4 regions of the Nocardiopsis sp. NPDC057823 genome follow, and region 1 is predicted to be linked to each of the others. Evidence: riboswitches for the same ligand, from Rfam matches in the RefSeq annotation. Region 1 holds a riboswitch; each other region holds the start of a gene.
The links. A riboswitch is a leader RNA that binds a small molecule or an ion and turns the genes downstream of it on or off. The one in region 1 is predicted to bind thiamine pyrophosphate.

Region 1 (4,774 bases):
CGCGACGTGGCCGACCGCGCCCGCGCCTGCTTCCCCCAGCGCATGCTGGTGCTGGGGCCGCTCATGCACGCCGCCGGGCAGTGGAACGCGCTGAGCATGCTGCTGTGCGGCAAGCGCGTGGTGCTGTCCACCGACCGCAGCTTCCGCGCCGAGAGGGTGGTGGCGCTGGCCCATCGGGAGGGCGTGCACACGCTCCAGGTGGTGGGCGACGCGATGGCCCGCCCGCTGGCCCGGCACCTGCTCACCGAGCCCGGCCTGTGTCCGGACCTGTCCGCGGTGCGCTCGGGCGGGACACCGCTGACCCCGCCGGTGCGCGGCCTGTGGCGCGCCTGGCGCGAGGACATCGCCCTGGCCGACTCCTACGGGGGCTCGGAGACCGGGGTGTGCGGTTCGGCGACCGGCGGGCAGGACGCCGAGGGCGGCGCGGAGCCGCTGACCGGCTCCCGGGACGGCCGCAGCTTCACCATGGGCGGCAGCATCGCCGTGCTGGACGAGCACCTGCGCCCGGTGCCGCCGGGGTCGGCGGCGGTCGGCCGCATCGCGCGGACCGGCCGGATCCCGCTGGGGTACTACAACGACCCGATCGCCACGGCGCGCACGTTCCCCACCGATGGGGAGGGGCGCCGCTGGGCGCTGTCGGGCGACTTCGGCACGCGGGCCGCCGACGGGTCGATCGTGCTGCTGGGACGCGGCAGCGTCGTCATCAACACGGCGGGCGAGAAGGTGTACCCCGAGGAGGTCGAGGCGGCGCTCAAGGCCCACCCCTCGGTGGAGGACGCCATCGTGGTGCCCGCCCCGGACGAGCTGCTGGGGCAGCGCGTCACCGCGCTGGTGTCGCTGGCCGCGGGCGCGGCGCCGGACGAGCCGGGCCTGCTGGCGTTCTGCCGGGTGCGGCTGGCCGGGTTCAAGGTGCCCCGGACCGTGCACTTCGTGGACCGGGTGCGGCGCACCGCGGTCGGCAAGCAGGACTACCGGTGGGCGTCGTCGGTGGTCCGGGAAAGCGTCTGAGGGGGCCGGAACCGGCCATGCGGGGTCCCGCAGCACTGTGCTGTGGGACTCCTTCTTTTTCGGCTTCTGAGCGGTGGCGTCCCTGCACGACCGAAAAATCGAACAGTGGATGACAAAACGCCTGTTCGCCCCGCCCCTTCCCTCCCCCGGTGCCCCCGATGACACGGGGTGGGGGAATCCGCACCCCGTCCCCGCGGCCGCCCACAGCGACCGTTTCCGCTTGTACCTTAGGAGAAGGCAGGCCGAGGACGCCCCCGAGCGGGGAGACCGTCCCACCCCGCCCGCACCAGCAGACGAAGGACCCGTGACGGACCGGGCACCCCTGCCGGCCGCGTGAGAGCGGTCCGCACCCCTCCCCAGAACCGGCGGAGTCCTTCCCCTCCCCCAGACCCGCCCGCAAAGCACGAAGAAGAAGAGGAACCCGGATGCCAGCGAATCTGTGGACGATGTCGGCCCTGGCCATGAACACGTCGGTCGAGGAGGAGATCGTCCACGAGTACGAGGGGTTCATCGGGTGGGTCCTGAACCTCATGGTGACCCTGGGCGAGCCCGGTGTGGGCGTGGCCCTGTTCATCGAGACCTTCTTCCCCCCGATGCCCAGTGAGGCCGTCCTGCCCGGCGCGGGCTTCCTCGCCTACGACGGCCAGATGAACGTCTGGCTCGCCATCATGTGGGCCACCATCGGCTGCCTGGTCGGCGCCTGGGGCTTCTACGCGATCGGCGCGCTGCTGGGCCGCGAACGCACCATGTGGCTGGTCGAGAAGACCCCGCTGCTGGAGATCGGCGACTTCCACAAGGCCGAGAAGTTCTTCGAGCGCTTCGGCGGCATGGCCGTCCTGCTGGGCCGGTGCGTGCCCCTGGTCCGCAGTTTCATCTCCGTCCCGGCCGGCATCGAGCGGATGCCGCTGCTGAAGTTCTCCCTCTACACCGTCATCGGCTCGGCCGTGTGGAACACCATCTGGATCGGCCTGGGCTTCGTCTTCGGTCCGGCCATCAAGCCCATCCTGGTCCAGTGGAGCGGCCTGATCAGCAACATCGTGCTGGTCGTCATCGCCCTGCTGCTGCTGTGGTTCGTGGTGGCCCGGGTCCTCAAGATCGTCCGGGCGCGCGGGGCGCAGAACACGCCCACCGCCTGACCGCCCCACCGGCGGCATCCTCAACCGAAGGACCCTCCCGGGTCCGCACGGCGCGGGGTGCCGGGGCGCGGCCGACCGGCCGCGCCCCGGCTGAGAGCACACCCGTCGAACCTGCCCTAGTTAGCACTAGCGAAGGAACGCCCATGAGCGCGTACAACATCGTGTCCATCGCCGGCAGCGACCCCAGCGGGGGCGCCGGGATCCAGGCCGACCTCAAGGCCTTCTCCGCCCACGGGACGTTCGGGATGAGCGTGATCGCCGCGCTCACCGCGCAATCCACCCGGGGCGTCACCGGGGTCCACCCCGTCCCCGCCGACTTCGTGGTCCGCCAGATGGACACCCTCTTCTCCGACGCGACCGTGCACGCGGTCAAGGTCGGGATGCTCGGCACCGCCGAGATCACCGAGGCCGTCGCCGAGGCGATCGGGCGGCACGGTCTGCCCAACGTCGTGGTCGACCCGGTGATGGTGGCCAAGAGCGGCGACCGCCTGCTGGAGGCCTCGGCCACCAAGGCGCTGCGCACCGCGCTGCTGCCCCGCGCCGACCTGATCACCCCCAACCTGCCCGAGGCCGCCGACCTGCTGGAGGAGGACGAGGCGACGGACCTGGAGGGGATGCGCGCCCAGGCCCGCCGCCTGCTGGAGCTGGGCCCGCGCCGGGTGCTGCTCAAGGGCGGCCACCTGGAGGGCGGGGAGAGCGTGGACGTCCTGGTGTCCCGGGACGGAGAGCACCGGGAGTTCTCCGCGCCCCGCGTGGACACCCGCAACACCCACGGCACCGGCTGCACCCTGTCGTCGTCCATCGCGGCGCTGCTGCCGCAGCGCCCGGACGCGGCCTCCGCCGTGGCCGACGCCAAGGCCTACCTGACCGAGGCCCTGCGCCGCGCCGACGAGATCGACGCGGGCGGCGGCCAGGGCCCCGTCCACCACTTCCACGCCTGGTGGTGACCCGGGCACGGGAACGCGAGAGGGGGACCGGCCGCACGGGCCGGTCCCCCTTTTTCCGTTCCACGGCGTGCCGTGGCGGCTAGCCCTTGACGACGTCGTCCATCAGGGCGTCGGGGTTCCTCCAGTCCGGGTGGGCGAAGAACTTCCTGGTCTCCGCCACCACGAGCGGCGACAGCACCAGCAGGCCCACCAGGTTGGGCAGCGCCATCAGGCCGTTGGCGATGTCGCTGAACAGCCACACGGAGCTGAGGTCGGCGACCGACCCGATGAAGATGACGATGATGAAAAGGATCCGGTAGGGCAGCACGAGGCTTCGGCCCGCCAGGAACTCGATGCACCGGTCGCCGTAGTAGGACCAGCCGAGCAGGGTCGTGAAGGCGAACACCGCGACGGCGATCGCCACGATCACCGCGCCCGCCGGGGCCAGGGCCGGGCTGATGGCCTCCAGGCCCTGCGTCATCGCCTGGCTGGTGAGCAGGGAGCCGTCCTCGGCGTTCTCGCCCTGCCAGACACCGGTGGTGATGATGACCATGCAGGTCATGGTGACCACGATGATGGTGTCGATGAAGGTCTGCGTCATGGAGACCATGGCCTGGCGGACCGGCTGCCGGGTCTTGGCCGCGGCGGCGGCGATGCCGCCGGTGCCCAGGCCCGACTCGTTGGAGAAGATGCCGCGCGCGAAGCCCATCTGGATGGCGATCAGCACGGTGGAGCCGGCGAAGCCGCCGGCCGCGGCCGTACCGGTGAAGGCGTCGGTGACCACGAGCAGGAGCGCGGGGCCGATCTGCGCCCAGTTGACCGCGAGCACCAGCAGGCAGATGGCCACGTAGCAGATGATCATGATCGGGACGAGCGCGGAGGCGACCCGGCCGATGCTCTTGATGCCGCCGAGGATGACCGCGCCGGCCAGCACCATGAGGATGAGGCCGATGATCCAGGTGTCGACCCCGGTCACGCTGTTGATCTGCTGGGCGACGGTGTTGGCCTGGCTGCCGTTGCCGATGCCGAAGGCGGCGATCGCGCCGAAGACGGCGAAGAGCACGCCCAGGACGGTGCCGAAGCCCCCGCCGATGCCGTACTTGAGGTAGTACATCGGGCCGCCGCTCTGCTCGCCCTTGGCGTCGGCGCGGCGGAACTTCACACCCAGCAGGGCCTCGCTGTACTTGGTCGCCATGCCGAGGAACCCGACGACCCACATCCAGAAGAGGGCGCCGGGGCCGCCGATGCCGATGGCGAGCGCCGCGCCGGCGATGTTGCCGACGCCGACGGTGGCCGCGAGGGCCGTGCTGAGCGCCTGGTAGTGGGAGATGTCCCCCTCTACGGAGTCGTCCTCCTTGCGCCGGACGAGCGCCAGCCACAGGGCGTGCGGGAGCTTGAGGAGCTGGAGAAGGTTCAGGCGGATGGTGAGGAAAAGGCCGACGGCGAACAGCAGCGGGATGAGGACGAACGGTCCCCAGATGATGCCGCTGATGAGGCCGGCCATTTCAAGGAGCTGGTCCACGGGGGATCTCCCTGTCGGTCAGTGGATGGGGCCGAGGACACCGCGGGTGTCGGCGCGCGGGGGGCGGGTGCCCTCGTGGACGCGTCGGCACTGGTGGTGGCCTCGCGTCATCGGCAAAGAATCGCAGTGGTGCGTAACGAACATGTCACACACCTTCGACATGCCGGTCTCACCGGGAACCG
Region 2 (4,774 bases), on a different contig from region 1:
CTCGCCGGTGTGCGGCTGGCTGCCGGTGAGCAGCTCGTAGAGCATGATCCCGGCCGCGTACACGTCGGTGCGCGCGTCGGCGGTGCCCCGCTCGATCTGCTCCGGCGCCAGGTAGGCGGCGGTGCCCATGAGCGTCCCGGTGCGGGTCAGGCCCTGGGTGGACTGCTCCACCGCGCGCGCCAGGCCGAAGTCGGCGACCTTGATCCGGCCGTCCTCGGTGATGAGCACGTTCTCGGGCTTGATGTCGCGGTGCACCATGCCGGCCTGGTGGGCGGCGCCCAGCGCGGCCAGCACCGGCGCCATCACCTGGAGCGCGTCGCGGGCGGACAGCCGCCCGCGCTCCTTGAGCAGGGCGCGCAGGGTGCGCCCCGGCACGTACTCCATCGCCAGGAACACGTGCCCCCGGTCCTCGCCCTGGTCGAAGACCTGGACGACGTTGGGGTGGGAGAGCTTGGCGACGGAGTGCGCCTCGTTGATGAAGCGCTGGACGAAGGTGGGGTCCTGGGCCAGCGAAGGGTGCATGACCTTCAACGCCAGCCGGCGGTCCAGCCTCAGGTCGTGGGCGACGTAGACGGTCGCCATCCCGCCTCCGGCGATCCTGGACTCCACGAAGTAGCGTTGGTCCAGAGTGGCGCCCACGAGCGGGTCGGAAGTCGTCATGTCCACGGCGGAGTAGTGTCCTTGCTGCGGGGAGCGCGGGCTGTCGCGGTCGGTGGCGCGTACCCGACACCGGGTGTCGAACCGACACGATAGCGGAAGCCCGTCCCGGGTCTGCCCCGCGGTTCACGGCCGCGCCGCCCCTGCTCCACGGGGGGTGGGGCGTGCGGTCCTGGGTCGTCCTGGGGTGCGCCGGGCCCCGCTTCCGGGCGGTGCGCACCCCTCTTCACGGTAGGGGATGGGGGCAACGCCGCGGTGCCGCCGCACCGGTGGCCTTCCCGATGGCCCCCGGTCAGTGCTCTGACCAGCGATGACGCCGTGTGCGGCCGGGTCGGTGCGGTGCGCTCCGGCCTGAGCCGGACCGCCGGTCGGTGACCGCGTCCCCCGTGTATCTTCGTCGCTCGCCGAGCGCATTCGGTTCCGGATCGCTCGCATGATCACGGAAGGGACCCGGTCCCCACGTGTTCGAGGTCTCTTCCGGCGGGCCCCGCCTCGCCGGAGGCGGGGCCCGCGCGCATCGGGGTTCCGCTCAGTCGGCGGCCGGGGAGGAGGCGCGGGCGTGCCGCCGCACGGGGATGCGCCCCGCCAGCCGGGCGGCGCGCCCGGCGCGGACCGCGTCGCGCATCGCCCGGGCCATGAGCACCGGGTCCTCGGCGCGGGTCACCGCGCTGGCCAGCAGCACCGCGTCGCAGCCCAGCTCCATGGCCAGGGCGGCGTCGCTGGCGGTGCCGATCCCGGCGTCCACGATCACGGGGACCCCGGCCTGCTCCACGATCAGCTCCAGGTTGTGCGGGTTGCGGATGCCCAGCCCCGAGCCGATCGGCGCGGCCAGCGGCATCACCGCCGCGCAGCCGACCTGCTCCAGCCGGCGGGCCAGCACCGGGTCGTCGTTGGTGTAGGGCAGCACGGTGAACCCCTCGTCCACCAGCCGCTCGGCGGCCTCCAGCAGCTCCACCGGGTCGGGCAGCAGCGTGTGCTCGTCCGCCACGACCTCCAGCTTCACCCAGTCGGTGTCCAGCGCCTCCCGGCCCAGCCGGGCGGTGCGCACCGCGTCGGCCGCGGTGAAGCACCCGGCGGTGTTGGGCAGCGGGCGGATCCCGTTGCGCTCCAGCACGTCCCAGACCGAGCCGCGGGCGCCCGGGGTGACCCGGCGCATGGCCACGGTGGTCAGCTCGGTGCCGGAGGTGGTCAGGGCCTCCTCCAGGACCTCCAGCGAGGGCGCGCCGCCCGTGCCGGTGATGAGCCGGGACCCGAAGGAGACCCCGGCGATGACCAGGGGGTCGTCGATGTGCTCGGTCACGGTCAGCCCCCCTGGACGGCGGTGAGGACGTCGACGCGGTCGCCCGCGCCCAGCCGGGTACCGGCCCAGGCGGCGCGGCGCACCACCTCGTCGTTGACGGCGACGGCGATGCCGCCGGGGATGGCGCCGCCGTCGGCGGCGGTCAGGTCGCGCACGATCTCCTCGACCGTGGTGGTGTCGGCGGCCTCGCGGCGGTCGCCGTTGACGATCAGCTCCACAACTCTCACTTCCACGTCGTCTCGCCTGCGCGGTCGGCGGCGAACCGCTCCGCGTACTCGGGCAGGGTCCCGGTGGTCAGGGCACGGGCCATGACCTCGCCGGTGACCGGGGTCAGCAGCACCCCGTGCCGGAAGTGCCCCCCGGCCAGGTGCAGGCCGGGGACCCGGGTGGGGCCCAGCAGGGGTTCGTTGTCCGGGGAGCCGGGGCGCAGGCCCACACAGGTCTCGGTGACCTCCAGTTCGGTCACGCCGGGGACCAGCTCGCGGGCGTCCCGGAGCACCTGCCACAGCCCGCCCGCCGTCAGGGAGGTGTCGTAGCCCAGCTCCTCCTGGGTGGCGCCGATGACGATCTCGCCGTCGGCGCGCGGCACCAGGTAGACGGGGAAGCCCCGGACCAGGCCGCGCACCGTCCGCTCCACGAGGGGAGGCTCCCCGGCGGGCACCCGCGTGCGCAGCAGCTGCCCCTTGACCGGGCGCAGCGGCGGCACGACGGGCTCGGGCAGGTCGATCCGGTCGCTCCAGCACCCGGCGGCGACCACCACCTGGTCGGCGGGCAGCTCCCGGCCGTCGTCCAGGACCGCGCCCAGCCGGGCGCCCCCGGCGCCGGGCGAGCGCACGGCCGTGACACGCCCGCGGACCTCCGCGGCCCCGGCGCGCTCCCCGGCCACCGCCAGGGCGCGCAGCAGCAGGCGCGGGTCCACCGAGTGGTCCCGGGGGGCGAGCACGCCGCCGCGCACCGCGGGGGCCAGCATCGGCTCCAGCCGCCGGCACTCCCGGCCGCTCAGGCGCTCGGTCTCCACCCCCAGGCGCTTCTGGAGGTCGTGCAGGCGGTCCAGGACCGCCATGTCGTCGGCGTCGAAGCCGACCAGCAGTGTTCCGGTGGTGCGGTAGCCGACGCCGAGCCCGCTCGCGGCCTCCAGTTCGGCGACGAAGTCCGGGTACAGGGAGGCCGACCGGATGCCGAACTCCATGAGGGGCTCCTCGCCGAACACCGCCTCGGTGGCCGGCGTGAGCATGCCCGCCGCGACGGTGGACGCGGCCCGGGCCCCGGCCGGGTCGGTGACGGGGTCGGGTTCGACCAGGGTGACCCGGTGCCCGGCCTGTGCCGCCCGCCAGGCGGTCACGCGGCCGGCCAGGCCGCCGCCGACCACGACGACGCCGTGGCCGCCCTCCGGCCCTCCAGAGGTAGGACGAATCGTGTCGGGGCGCCGTTCGGTCTCAGGGGTGCGCACGGTGCTGCCTCCGCTCCCTTCGCCGGCATGATCCGGATCAGGTTCGTGCGGTCGGGGGCGGCAGCCCCCCTCTCAGCCGGGTCCACCCGGCTCCCGCGGGACGTCTGTGTTCGCCCCACATACTACGGCCCCCCGATCCGGGGGCCGGAGCCGGTGTCCGCGGCGTGCGTGGTGTCCGCGGGACCGGGCCTGTGGCAGATTGGTGGGGTGACATCTAGCGATACCAATCTCGACACCCTGGTCGGCGAGTGGCTGACCCTCAAGGAGGCGGCCGCGCCTCTGGGCGTGAGCCCGAACCGCATCAAGACGCTCATCCGCGAGAACCGGCTCATGGGCGTGGTCCGCGGCGGCGAACTCTCGATCCCGGCCGCCTTCGTCGACGGTGACGACCTCGTGAAGGGGCTGCCCGGCACGCTGGTCCTGCTCAGCGACGCGGGCTACTCCACGGAGGAGGCGCTGCGCTGGCTCTTCACGCCGGACGACACGCTGCCCGGGACCCCGATCCAGGCGATGCGCGAGAACCGGGGCACCGAGGTGCGCCGCCGCGCCCAGAGCCTGGCCTTCTGACGCCCCTGCCGGGGTGGGCGCGCCCGCGTCGCCCGCCCCCTTGGGCCCGCCGGGGCCAGGGCCTAGGCTGGTGGGCGTGAGGACCAGCCACGGAACCAGCCTGCGCAAGCGCCTGGACGCATCCCTTCTGTACCTGTGCACCGACGCCCGCCGCGAGCGCGGCGATCTCGCCGAGTTCGCCGACGCCGCGCTGTCCGGGGGAGTGGACATCGTCCAGCTCCGGGACAAGGGCCTGGAGGCGCGCGAGGAGCTCGCGGCCCTGGAGGTGCTGCGGGAGGCGTGCGAACGCCACGGCGCCCTGCTCGCGGTCAACGACCGCGCCGACATCGCCCGCGCGGTGCGCGCCGACGTGCTCCACCTGGGGCAGCGCGACCTGCCGGTGCCCATGGCCCGCGACGTCATCGGGGCCGACCCGCTGATCGGGCGCTCCAACAACGACATCGACACCGCCCGTGCCTGTGCCGAGGAGCCGGGCAGCGACTACTTCTGCGTGGGCCCGGTCTGGGCCACGCCCACCAAGCCGGGCCGCCCGGCGGCCGGGACCGGGCTGGTGGAGCGGGCGGCCGCCCTGGGCACCGACCGCCCCTGGTTCGCGATCGGCGGCATCGACCTCGACAACGTCGACCAGGTCCTGGACGCCGGCGCCCGCCGGATCGTGGTGGTGCGCGCCGTCACCGAGGCCGAGGACCCGGCGGCCGCGGCCGCGGCCCTGCGCGACCGCGTCGCGGCCCGGCAGGGCTGAGAGCGGGCGGCCCCCGGACCGCGGGGCCGGGGGCCGCCCCGGGGCCGGGGGGGGCCGG
Region 3 (4,774 bases), on a different contig from region 1:
TGCGGACATGTCCGTGTGTCGGAATGATCCATGGAAGTCGGCTAGTCCCGGATTCGGTGCATCGGTGCGGCGGGCCGTGCCGTGCGGCTTCGTTTCGTCTCGATGTCGAGAAATTGAAATGCCCGTTTCGTTGAGTAGTGCACCTGGCGTGAGCGATGTCCGATCTGTTGGCTTTGCCATGGATTGATGAAGAGTTTCAGTGACACGCCCGATCCCGCGCCGTCCGCGGCGGCCCGTCCCTGCGAGGGTGGTCGACGCAGCAGTGCCCCGCCCGTGCCGAGCGCGGGCGGGGGCCACACGGCGTTGGGGGGACGACGTGACGGAGCCGAACCGGAAGGGCCGGCCGGAGGAGAGACGCAGGACGATCCTGGGACTGGCGGGGACGGGCGCGCTGGCGGGGCTGCTGACCGCGGCGCTGATCCTGCCCTGGGCGGGCGGCCTGGGGCTGGCCGCCCGCGACGCCGCGGCCGGGTTCATGGCGCTGCCCGCCGACCTGGAGATCCACCGCCTGACCGAGCGGGTCCTCATCACCGACGTCGACCACGAGCCCATCGCCGAGGTGGCCCGGCGCGAACGCGAGGTCGTCGACCTGGCGGACATCAGCCCCTGGGTCCCGGCCGCGCTGATGGCGATCGAGGACGAGCGGTTCTACGAACACGCCGGGCTCGACCTGCGCGGCCTGCTGCGCGCCGCCACGCGCACCGCGCAGGGCGACACCCAGGGCGGCTCGACCATCACCCAGCAGTACGTCAAGAACCTGCTCATCGAGCAGGCCACCGACGAGGAGGGGGTGCGGCGCGCCAGCGAGCGGACCCTGGTCCGCAAGCTCGTCGAGCTGCGCTACGCCATCGACGTCGAGGACCGCCTGAGCAAGGACGAGATCATGGAGGGCTACCTCAACCTCGCCTACTTCGGCTCCGGCGCCCACGGCATCGAGATCGCGGCCCGCCGCTACTTCTCGACCACCGCGGACCGGCTGGACCCCGGCCAGGCGGCGACCCTCGTGGGCCTGGTGCGCGCCCCCTCCTACTACGACCCGTTGGCCAACCCCGAGGCCGCCGCCGAACGGCGCGACCTGGTGCTCGACCGCATGGTCGCCACCGGCCACCTGTCCGAAGGGGAGGCCGACCGGTACCGCGGGGCCGACCTGCGGCTGGACCCCACGCCGCGCGGCGGCAGCTGCTACCACAGCGAGCAGCCGTTCTTCTGCGACTACGTGATGCGCTGGCTCCAGGACTCCGAGGAGCTGGCCGAGGACCCCGCGGAGCGCGAGTTCCTGCTCGGGCGCGGCGGCATCACCGTGCGCACCACCCTGGACTCGGGGATGCAGGCGGCCGCGCAGGAGGCCATCGACTCCCGGGTGCCCCCGGGGGACACCACCAAGTTCGCCGCGCAGGTGCTGGTGGAGCCCGGGACCGGCAAGGTCCGGGCGATGGCCCAGAACATGCGGTACGGGTTCGACGAGGAGGAGGTCGGGACGACCTCCATCAACCTGGCCGTCGACCACGAGGACGGCGGCTCGCACGGGTACCAGGCGGGGTCCACGTTCAAGGCGTTCACCCTGGCCGCGGCGCTCGACAAGGGGCTGAAGTACGGGACCAGCTTCGACTCGCCCAAGAGCGTCTCCGTGAGCGGGATGGCCAACTGCGAGGGCGGGACGATGTCCACGTGGAAGGTGAACAACGCGGGTGAGAGCGACGCGGGCTCGCACAACATGATCAGCGGGACCAAGGGGTCGGTGAACACCTACTTCGCCCAGCTCCAGAGGCGGGTGGGGCTGTGCGAGACCGCCGAGATGGCCGAGCGGACCGGCATCCACCGCGCCGACGGCGAGCCGCTGGGCGTGTGGAGCTCCTTCACCCTGGGCGACCAGGAGGTCTCCCCGCTCACCGTCGCCAACGCCTACGCCACCTTCGCGGCGCGGGGCGAGTACTGCGAGCCGCGCCCGGTGTCCTCCGTGACCATCGGCCGCGAGGGCGACGAGGACTTCCGCGAGATCCGGATGCGCTCGCACTGCGAGGAGGGGGCGGTGCCGACCCACGTGGCCGACGGCGTCAACCACCTGCTCCAGCAGACCTTCAAGGGCGGCACCGCGAACGGCCTGGGCATCGGCCGCCCGGCCGCGGGCAAGACCGGCACCACCGACAGCGCGGCCTACGCCTGGTTCGCCGGGTACACGCCCAACCTGGCCTCGGCCGTGGTGGTCGGCGACATCCGGGGCGGGGAGCAGAACCCGCTCCAGGGGGTGTGGATCGGCGGCCGGTACTACGGGATCGTCTACGGCGGCACGCTGCCGGGGCCGATCTGGCAGGCCACGATGAACCGCGCCGCGGCCGACCTGCCCGCGGAGTCCTTCGCCCCGTCGCCGCCCCGCTTCGGCGACCCGTCGGCGGCCCCGCCCAAGAAGGAGGAGGAGGGCGACGAGGACGCCTGACCGCAAGGCGCGGAGGGGCCCGGGGAGGGCCCTCCGGAGCAGTCCCCGGGGAGGGGACGGGGGCCGGTCCCGGTTCGGGGCCGGCCCCCGCGGCGTCCCGGGAGGTGAGACGGCACGGCACAGGACTGGCCTTCTCCGGCATATGGCGCATAATGGGGGCGAACCGACAGGGGAGCGCGTGAGCGCTGAGAGTGCGGAAAGTCCGCAGACCCTTACACACCTGATCCGGGTAATGCCGGCGAAGGAAGTCGTGGGAACCGCCACCGATGGCGCGTCTCGCGCGCCGGAGGTCCGCTTCCGGCGCCGCAGTGCCCCGGTGCCGCTCTTGGCCGTATCCGCCCCTCGTCACACCGACGAAGGGACACATCGAATGGGCACCGACACCACCCCCGGTGGCACCTGGGCCGACATCAGGTCGCGGGCACGCGGCTGGCGCACCGTCGACATCGTCGTCGCCGCCGTGCTGGGCGTCGCCGTCGGCGTCGTGTTCTGGCTCTGGAACATCGTCTGGTCCATCACCACCCCGCTGTTCGCGGCGTTCCCGCCCGGGCAGGCGGCCGTCTACGGCATGTGGCTGATCTCCGGCGTCCTGGGCGGGCTCATCATCCGCAGGCCCGGCGCCGCCCTGCTGACCTCGATCGCCGCCGCCTCGGTGTCGGCGGTCCTGGGCACCCAGTGGGGGGTCATGGTCCTCCTCGACGGCACCCTCCAGGGCATCCTGCCCGAGCTGGTCTTCCTGGCCTTCGGCTACCGCCGCTGGGGCATGGGCGTCGCCGTCCTGGCCGCCGCCGTCGCCGGGATCTCCCCGGCGATCCGCGACAACATCGCCTACAACGTCACCTGGCCGCTGCACTACCAGGTGATCTACGGGGTCATCGTGGTGATCAGCGCCGCGGTCATCGCCGGGGTCGGCGCGCGCCTGCTCACCACCGCCCTGGCCCGCTCCGGCGCGCTGGCCCCCTTCGCCTCGGCCAAGGGCTGACCGTGGCCGACCGAGGACGCCCGGGCGCCCGCGTCGAGCTCTCCGGCTGGGGATGGCGGCACGCGGGCCGGGACGCGTACACCCTGCGGGGCGTCGACCTGGCCGTCGGGCCCGGTGAACGGGTGCTGCTGCTCGGCGCCTCCGGCACCGGCAAGTCCACCCTGCTGCACGCCCTGGCCGGGCTCACCGGCGACGACGGCGCCATCGGCGGAGAGGAGGAGGGCCTGCTCCTGGTGGACGGGGAGCGGGCCCGCCGCGGCCGGGCCGGGGTCGGGCTGGTCGCCCAGGACCCCGAGTCGCAGATCGTCATGGCCCGGGCCGGGGACGACGTCGCCTTCGGCCCGGAGAACCTGGGCGTGCCGCCGGAGGAGATCCGCGAGCGGGTGGGCGAGGCGCTGGAGGCCGTCGGGTTCCCCTACGGTCCGCGCCACCCCACCGGTGCGCTGTCGGGCGGCGAGAAGCAGCGCCTGGTCATCGCCGGGGCGATGGCGATGCGCCCGCGCCTGCTGCTGCTCGACGAGCCCACCGCCAACCTCGACCCGGACGGGGCCGCCCTCGTGCGCGGGGTGCTCGCCCGCCTGCTGGAGCGGACCTCGGCGACGATGGTGCTGGTGGAGCACCGGGTCGCCGAGGTCGTGGACCTGGTGGACCGGGTGGTCGTGCTGGAGGCCGGGGGCGGCGTGGCCGCCGACGGCCCGCCGCGCGAGGTGTTCGCCGCCCACGGCGCGGCGCTGGCCGCGCAGGGCGTGTGGGTGCCCGGGCACGAGCCCGACCCCTCCCCGGGAGCCGCCCCCGGCGGCCCGGTGCTGCTGCGGGCCGCCGGGGTGGACGCCCGCACCCCGCCCGGGCTGGGCGTGCGCGTCCCGCCCCGGCGCACGGTCCTGGAGGACGTGGACGTCGCGGTGCGGGCCGGGACCGCCACCGCGCTGACCGGGCCCAACGGCGCCGGCAAGTCCACGCTGCTCACCCTGCTGGCCGGGCTGTCCCGCCCCCACCGCGGCGCCGTCCTGCCGCACGGCCCGCTGGCCGACGCCGACCGGCGGCCGCTGGCACGCTGGCCGGCGCGCAGGCTGGCCCGGCACGTGGGCACCGTGTTCCAGCACGCCGAGGACCAGTTCGTCACCGGCACCGTCCGGGACGAGCTGAGGTTCGCCCCGCTGCGCGCCGGGAGGGGCGAGGCGGAGACCGAGGCGTGGGTCGGCGAGCTGCTGGAGCGCCTGCGGCTGACCGCGCTGGCCGACGTGCACCCGTACACGCTTTCCGGGGGAGAGAAACGGCGGCTTTCGGTCGCCACCGCGCTGAGTTCCGGCCCTTCGCACGCCCCCGACGTGCTGGTCCTGGACGAGCCCACCTTCGGC
Region 4 (4,774 bases), on a different contig from region 1:
CACCGGCACCGCTCCCGGGTGTATGGAGGGCTCCCACGTGTGGGTGTGCAACAGCGGCCTCCAGGTGCAGGGCGAGGACGCCCGCCGGCTGGACCGCACCTTCGGGCTGTCGGCGGCCGCGGCCGCGGCACCGCACTCGGTGTCCGGCGAGGTCGTCCTCACCGACCCGCGCGAGGCCGAGAACGCGGCCAACCGCGCAGGGACGTACCCGTACGTCACCGCCTCCTCCACCGCCGTGCAGCACCCGGCGGCGATGGGCCGCGGCGCCCTGGACGACGACGGGAGCACCGTCTGGTACCCCGACCCCGAGGAGAAGCGCCCCTGGCTCGACATCGAGCTGGGCCGGTCGGTCGAGCTGAGCCATCTCACGGTGGACTTCCCGCGCGCCGACAGTGTGCTGCGCCCCATCAAGGTCACGGTCGAGGGCGGCGGCACCGTGCGCGAGGGGTGGCTGGACGGCAGCGGCCGGGTCGACTTCGCGCCGTTCACCGCCGACGCGGTGCGGATCACGTTCGAGCGCCCCGAGGGCCAGGCACTGGAGATCGGCACCATCGCCCTGCCGGGCGTGGACCCGGTCGACCCGGTCCCCGACGGGGACGCGTCCACCGCCTGCGGCCTGGGCCCCACCCTGCGGGTCAACGGGCAGCGGGTGGAGACGCGGATCAGCGAGGGCACCCTGGCCGACCAGCTCACCGGCCGCCCGCTGCGCTACGAGAGCTGCACCGCCCTGGACCTGGTGGAGGGCGAGAACCGCATCGTCGTCGACCCCGGCAACCGGTACGAGGTCCGCTCCGCCGTGGTGGGCTCGGGGGAGTCGGTGGCCGAGCGCCCCGAGGTCTCCCTGACCGCCCCCGCGACCGTGCACGAGTGGGGCCCGGGGGAGCGCCGCTTCGACGTCGAGGCCGTGGACACCGACTCCTTCCTCGTCGTCAACGAGAACTACAACGAGGGCTGGCAGGCCCGCCTGGAGGGCGGGGAGGTGCTGGAGCCGGTCCGCCTGGAGGGGTGGAAGCAGGGCTGGCTGCTGCCGGCGGGCAGCGCGGGCACCGTGACCCTGACCTACACCCCCGACGCCGCCTACCACCGGGCCCTGATCGCGGGCGGCGTCCTGGCCGCCCTGCTGGTGGTCGCCGCCCTGTGGCCGCGCCGGCTGCTGCCGGGCGGCCGCGCCGGGGCCGCCGGGGCCCTGCGCGGAGCGCGCGCGCTGCCCGCGGCCGGGGCGGCCTGGCCGTCGCGGTGGTTCGTGCTCCCGCTGGGCCTGGCGTACGGGGTCTGGGTCGCCGGGGCGGTCGGCGCCGCCCTGGTCGGCGCCATCCTGCTGTGCATGTGGTGGCTGGGCCGCCGCGCGCCCGCCCGGCTCCGGCACGCCAAGCCGGGGAGCCCGTCCATGGGCGGGCGGCTCCTGCCCCGCCTGGCGGGGCCGTGGCCGGTGGCGGTGTCGCTGGGACTGGCGGGCCTGGCGATGGCGGTGGGCACCCACCTGGCGGTCCACATGCCGTTCCACGACATCACCGACGTGGTGGGCCAGCCCCTGCGCGGCTGGGTCGCCCAGTTGCTGTGCCTGCCCGCCCTGGCCCGCCTGGTCCTGGCCCTGGGGCAGCGCCCCGACCCGTCCCGGGCCGACGCCCACCCGCGCGGGACGGGCGGCGCCCGCGGCGCGTCCGGCCCGCCGGGCCCGGGCCGGTCCCCGGACCGGCCCCGGAGCCGGCCGTGGAACGGTGACGGCCCCGCCCCGGAGGCCGGCGGCCGGGAGAGCGACCACGAGGAGGCCCGCACATGAGCGCGGACGACACCGCGGGGCGGCGCACCCTGCCCCGGGGCACGGTCCCGGCGGCGGTCGGCGCCTTCCTGCTGACCCTGGCCGCGATGCTGCCGCTGTACGTGTACGACCGGGTGGCGGTGCTGCCCGCCCAGGGCCGGTTCGAGGTGACGATGGTCGCCGACGGCGCCGGGTACCTGGACACGTCCCGGTGGGCGTGGGTGGACGGGGTGCGGATCGTCCGCAACACGTCCGTCAGCGCCCAGGCCCACGGCCCGGACTGGTCGGCCTGGGAGATGTCGGTGGACACCGTCGCCGAGGGCGCCATGATCGACCACTGGAGCCGCCGGGCCATCGTCGACCGGGACACCGGCCGCGCCGTCAACTGCTGCGGCGAGCACGTGAACGGCGACCGGGCGGTCCGCCAGGCCGGGCTGGTGTTCTCCTGGCCCCCCGGGGTGGGGGAGGCCGACCACCCCTTCTACGACGCCGAGGTGCGGGCCGCGCCCGTCATGGAGTTCCAGGGGACCGACGAGGTCGCCGGGCTTACCGTGCGCCGCTACACCCAGGAGATCCCCGCGACCCAGGTGCCCGAGTCGGCCCGCGAGGTCCCCGCGTGGCTGTTCACCCCCGGAGCGGAGGGCACGGTCACCGCCGGCCGCTGGCTGGAGCTCACGCGCACCTACTGGGTGGAGCCGGTGTCCGGCACGGTCGTCAACGCCCACGAGGCGCGGCTGGAGACGCTGCGCCCGCAGAACGCCTCCGGCGAGGCGCACCTGCTCTACGCGGAGCTGGGCCTGCGGGAGAACCAGATCGCGGGCCGCGCCGAGCAGGCCCGGGTGCGCTCCCTGCTGCTGCGCTCCCTGGACTCGTGGGCGCCCTGGGCCCTGGGCCCGGCCGGCGGCCTGCTGCTGGTCGCCGGGGGTGCGGTCGCCCTGCGCGACCGCTCCCGGGACGCGGGCCGCGACGGCCGCGGGGGCGCGGAGGGGGCGGGAGCGCCCGCGGATTCGGATGTCACGGATGGGAAGCGGGTGCCGTCGGCGTAGGATCGGACGCATGTGCGGTCGTTATGCCCAGTCCAGGAACGTGCAGCAGCTCCGGCTCGACTTCGGCCTCCCGGAGGAGTCCCTGCCCGGCGAGGACGTGGACACCCGCGCCTGGCCGCCGCTGGAGGAGCTGGAGCCGGACTACAACATCTCGCCCGGCCGCCCGGTGTACGCCGTCCTCGGCCCGCCCCCGCAGGGCGGGGAGGAGGCCGCGCCCGGGCCGCGCTCCCTGCACACCCTGCGCTGGGGGCTGATCCCCTCCTGGGCCAAGGACCGCAACATCGGCTACCGGATGATCAACGCGCGCAGCGAGACCGTGGCCGACAAGCCCGCGTTCCGCACGGCGTTCCGGCGCCGCCGCTGCCTGCTGCCCGCCGACGCCTACTACGAGTGGCAGCTCGTCGGCAGGGACGGCACGGTCCAGGCCAGCACCTCGCCCGCCACCGACCCCGACCACAAGAAGCGCAAGGCCAAGGCGGACAAGAAGCCCTACTCCGTCCACTACCCCGGCGGCGGCGAGCCGCTGGCGATGGCCGGGATCTTCGAGCGCTGGCGCGACCCCGAGGCCCCCGAGGAGGACCCGGCGGGCTGGGTGTGGAGCTGCGCCGTCATCACCACCGAGGCCGCCCCCGCGCTCGCGCACATCCACGAGCGGATGCCCGTCATCGTGCCCCGGCAGGACTGGGCGGCGTGGCTGGACCCGGCCACCGGGCCCGACGAGCTGATGCACATCATGGCCGACACCCCGGCGGACCGGCTCGTCGCGGACGAGGTGTCCACCGACGTCAACACCATCAAGAACAACCGCCCCGACCTGCTCACGCCGCTGGCGGCCGGGTCGGGGCCGGAGCCGGACACCCTCTTCTGACCCCGGGGCCCGCCTCCGGGTCCCCCTGCACCCCTGGACGGGACCGGGGTGTCCCTGTGTACAGTGTCCGGGGCCGCCCGTGAACGCGGGCGCGCCCGGGTACGGCCCGACCGTGCCCCACAACGGGATAACGCAACGCGGGAGCTCGCGCCATGGCGGGCTGAGAGGGCGGCTCAACGGTGTCGCCGACCGCAGAACCTGTTCGGGTAATTCCGACGTAGGGAGGCATGCCATGACGGCTTCGCAGAGCCGTGACACCGGTCCCACCACCGGGGAGCACCGGGTGACCACCGGTCCCATCATGGGATCATCCAAGGTCTACCGGGACATCGAGACCCCCGAGGGCTTCACCCTCCGGATCCCCGGGCGCCGGGTGGGACTCACCGACGGCGGCCATTTCGACCTGTACGACACCTCCGGCCCCTACACCGACGACACCGCGCACATCGACGTCCGCGCCGGGCTGCCCGCCCTGCGCGGGGAGTGGATCCGCTCCCGCACCCCCGTCAACGGGGCCGACACCCAGCTCGCCCACGCCAAGGCCGGGACCATCACCCCCGAGATGAGGTTCGTGGCCGAACGCGAGGGCCTGGACCCCGAGTTCGTCCGTTCCGAGGTGGCGGTGGGCCGGGCGGTCATTCCCGCCAACCGCCGCCACCCCGAGTCCGAGCCGATGATCATCGGCAAGAACTTCCTGGTCAAGATCAACGCCAACATCGGCAACTCGGCCGTCACCTCCTCGGTGGAGGAGGAGGTCGAGAAGATGGTGTGGGCCACCCGCTGGGGCGCCGACACGATCATGGACCTGTCCACCGGCAAGCGCATCCACGAGACCCGCGAGCGCATCCTGCGCAACTCGCCCGTGCCGGTCGGCACCGTCCCCATCTACCAGGCGCTGGAGAAGGTCGACGGGGACCCGGCCCGGCTGTCCTGGGAGGTCTACCGCGACACGGTGATCGAGCAGTGCGAGCAGGGCGTGGACTACATGACCGTGCACGCGGGCGTCCTGCTGCGGTACGTGCCGCTCACCGCCCGCCGGGTCACCGGCATCGTCTCGCGCGGCGGCTCCATCATGGCCGCCTGGTGCCTGGCCCACCACCG

Region 2: linked by a shared signal. The riboswitch ahead of thiO (glycine oxidase ThiO) and the one ahead of thiD (bifunctional hydroxymethylpyrimidine kinase/phosphomethylpyrimidine kinase) in region 1 are both predicted to bind thiamine pyrophosphate.
Region 3: linked by a shared signal. The riboswitch ahead of ACFVNO_RS09570 (ECF transporter S component) and the one ahead of thiD (bifunctional hydroxymethylpyrimidine kinase/phosphomethylpyrimidine kinase) in region 1 are both predicted to bind thiamine pyrophosphate.
Region 4: linked by a shared signal. The riboswitch ahead of thiC (phosphomethylpyrimidine synthase ThiC) and the one ahead of thiD (bifunctional hydroxymethylpyrimidine kinase/phosphomethylpyrimidine kinase) in region 1 are both predicted to bind thiamine pyrophosphate.

What each region holds. Positions count from the first base shown of each region.
Region 1 covers NZ_JBHVLR010000024.1:60,860-65,633, forward strand. Annotated here, with positions in the region: gene ACFVNO_RS28150 (acyl-CoA synthetase) at 1-1,008, shown strand, start outside; gene ACFVNO_RS28155 (DedA family protein) at 1,434-2,144, shown strand; TPP riboswitch at 2,188-2,299, shown strand; gene thiD (bifunctional hydroxymethylpyrimidine kinase/phosphomethylpyrimidine kinase) at 2,288-3,091, shown strand; gene ACFVNO_RS28165 (sodium:alanine symporter family protein) at 3,171-4,592, opposite strand.
Region 2 covers NZ_JBHVLR010000003.1:35-4,808, reverse strand. Annotated here, with positions in the region: gene pknB (Stk1 family PASTA domain-containing Ser/Thr kinase) at 1-666, opposite strand, end outside; gene ACFVNO_RS06525 (thiazole synthase) at 1,187-1,945, opposite strand; gene thiS (sulfur carrier protein ThiS) at 1,960-2,175, opposite strand; gene thiO (glycine oxidase ThiO) at 2,181-3,371, opposite strand; TPP riboswitch at 3,405-3,514, opposite strand; gene ACFVNO_RS06510 (Rv2175c family DNA-binding protein) at 3,615-3,974, shown strand; gene thiE (thiamine phosphate synthase) at 4,051-4,716, shown strand.
Region 3 covers NZ_JBHVLR010000004.1:186,719-191,492, reverse strand. Annotated here, with positions in the region: gene ACFVNO_RS09575 (transglycosylase domain-containing protein) at 317-2,434, shown strand; TPP riboswitch at 2,593-2,698, shown strand; gene ACFVNO_RS09570 (ECF transporter S component) at 2,805-3,416, shown strand; gene ACFVNO_RS09565 (ABC transporter ATP-binding protein) at 3,419-4,774, shown strand, end outside.
Region 4 covers NZ_JBHVLR010000001.1:769,302-774,075, forward strand. Annotated here, with positions in the region: gene ACFVNO_RS03550 (alpha-(1->3)-arabinofuranosyltransferase) at 1-1,780, shown strand, start outside; gene ACFVNO_RS03555 (DUF3068 domain-containing protein) at 1,777-2,805, shown strand; gene ACFVNO_RS03560 (SOS response-associated peptidase) at 2,816-3,673, shown strand; TPP riboswitch at 3,801-3,912, shown strand; gene thiC (phosphomethylpyrimidine synthase ThiC) at 3,906-4,774, shown strand, end outside.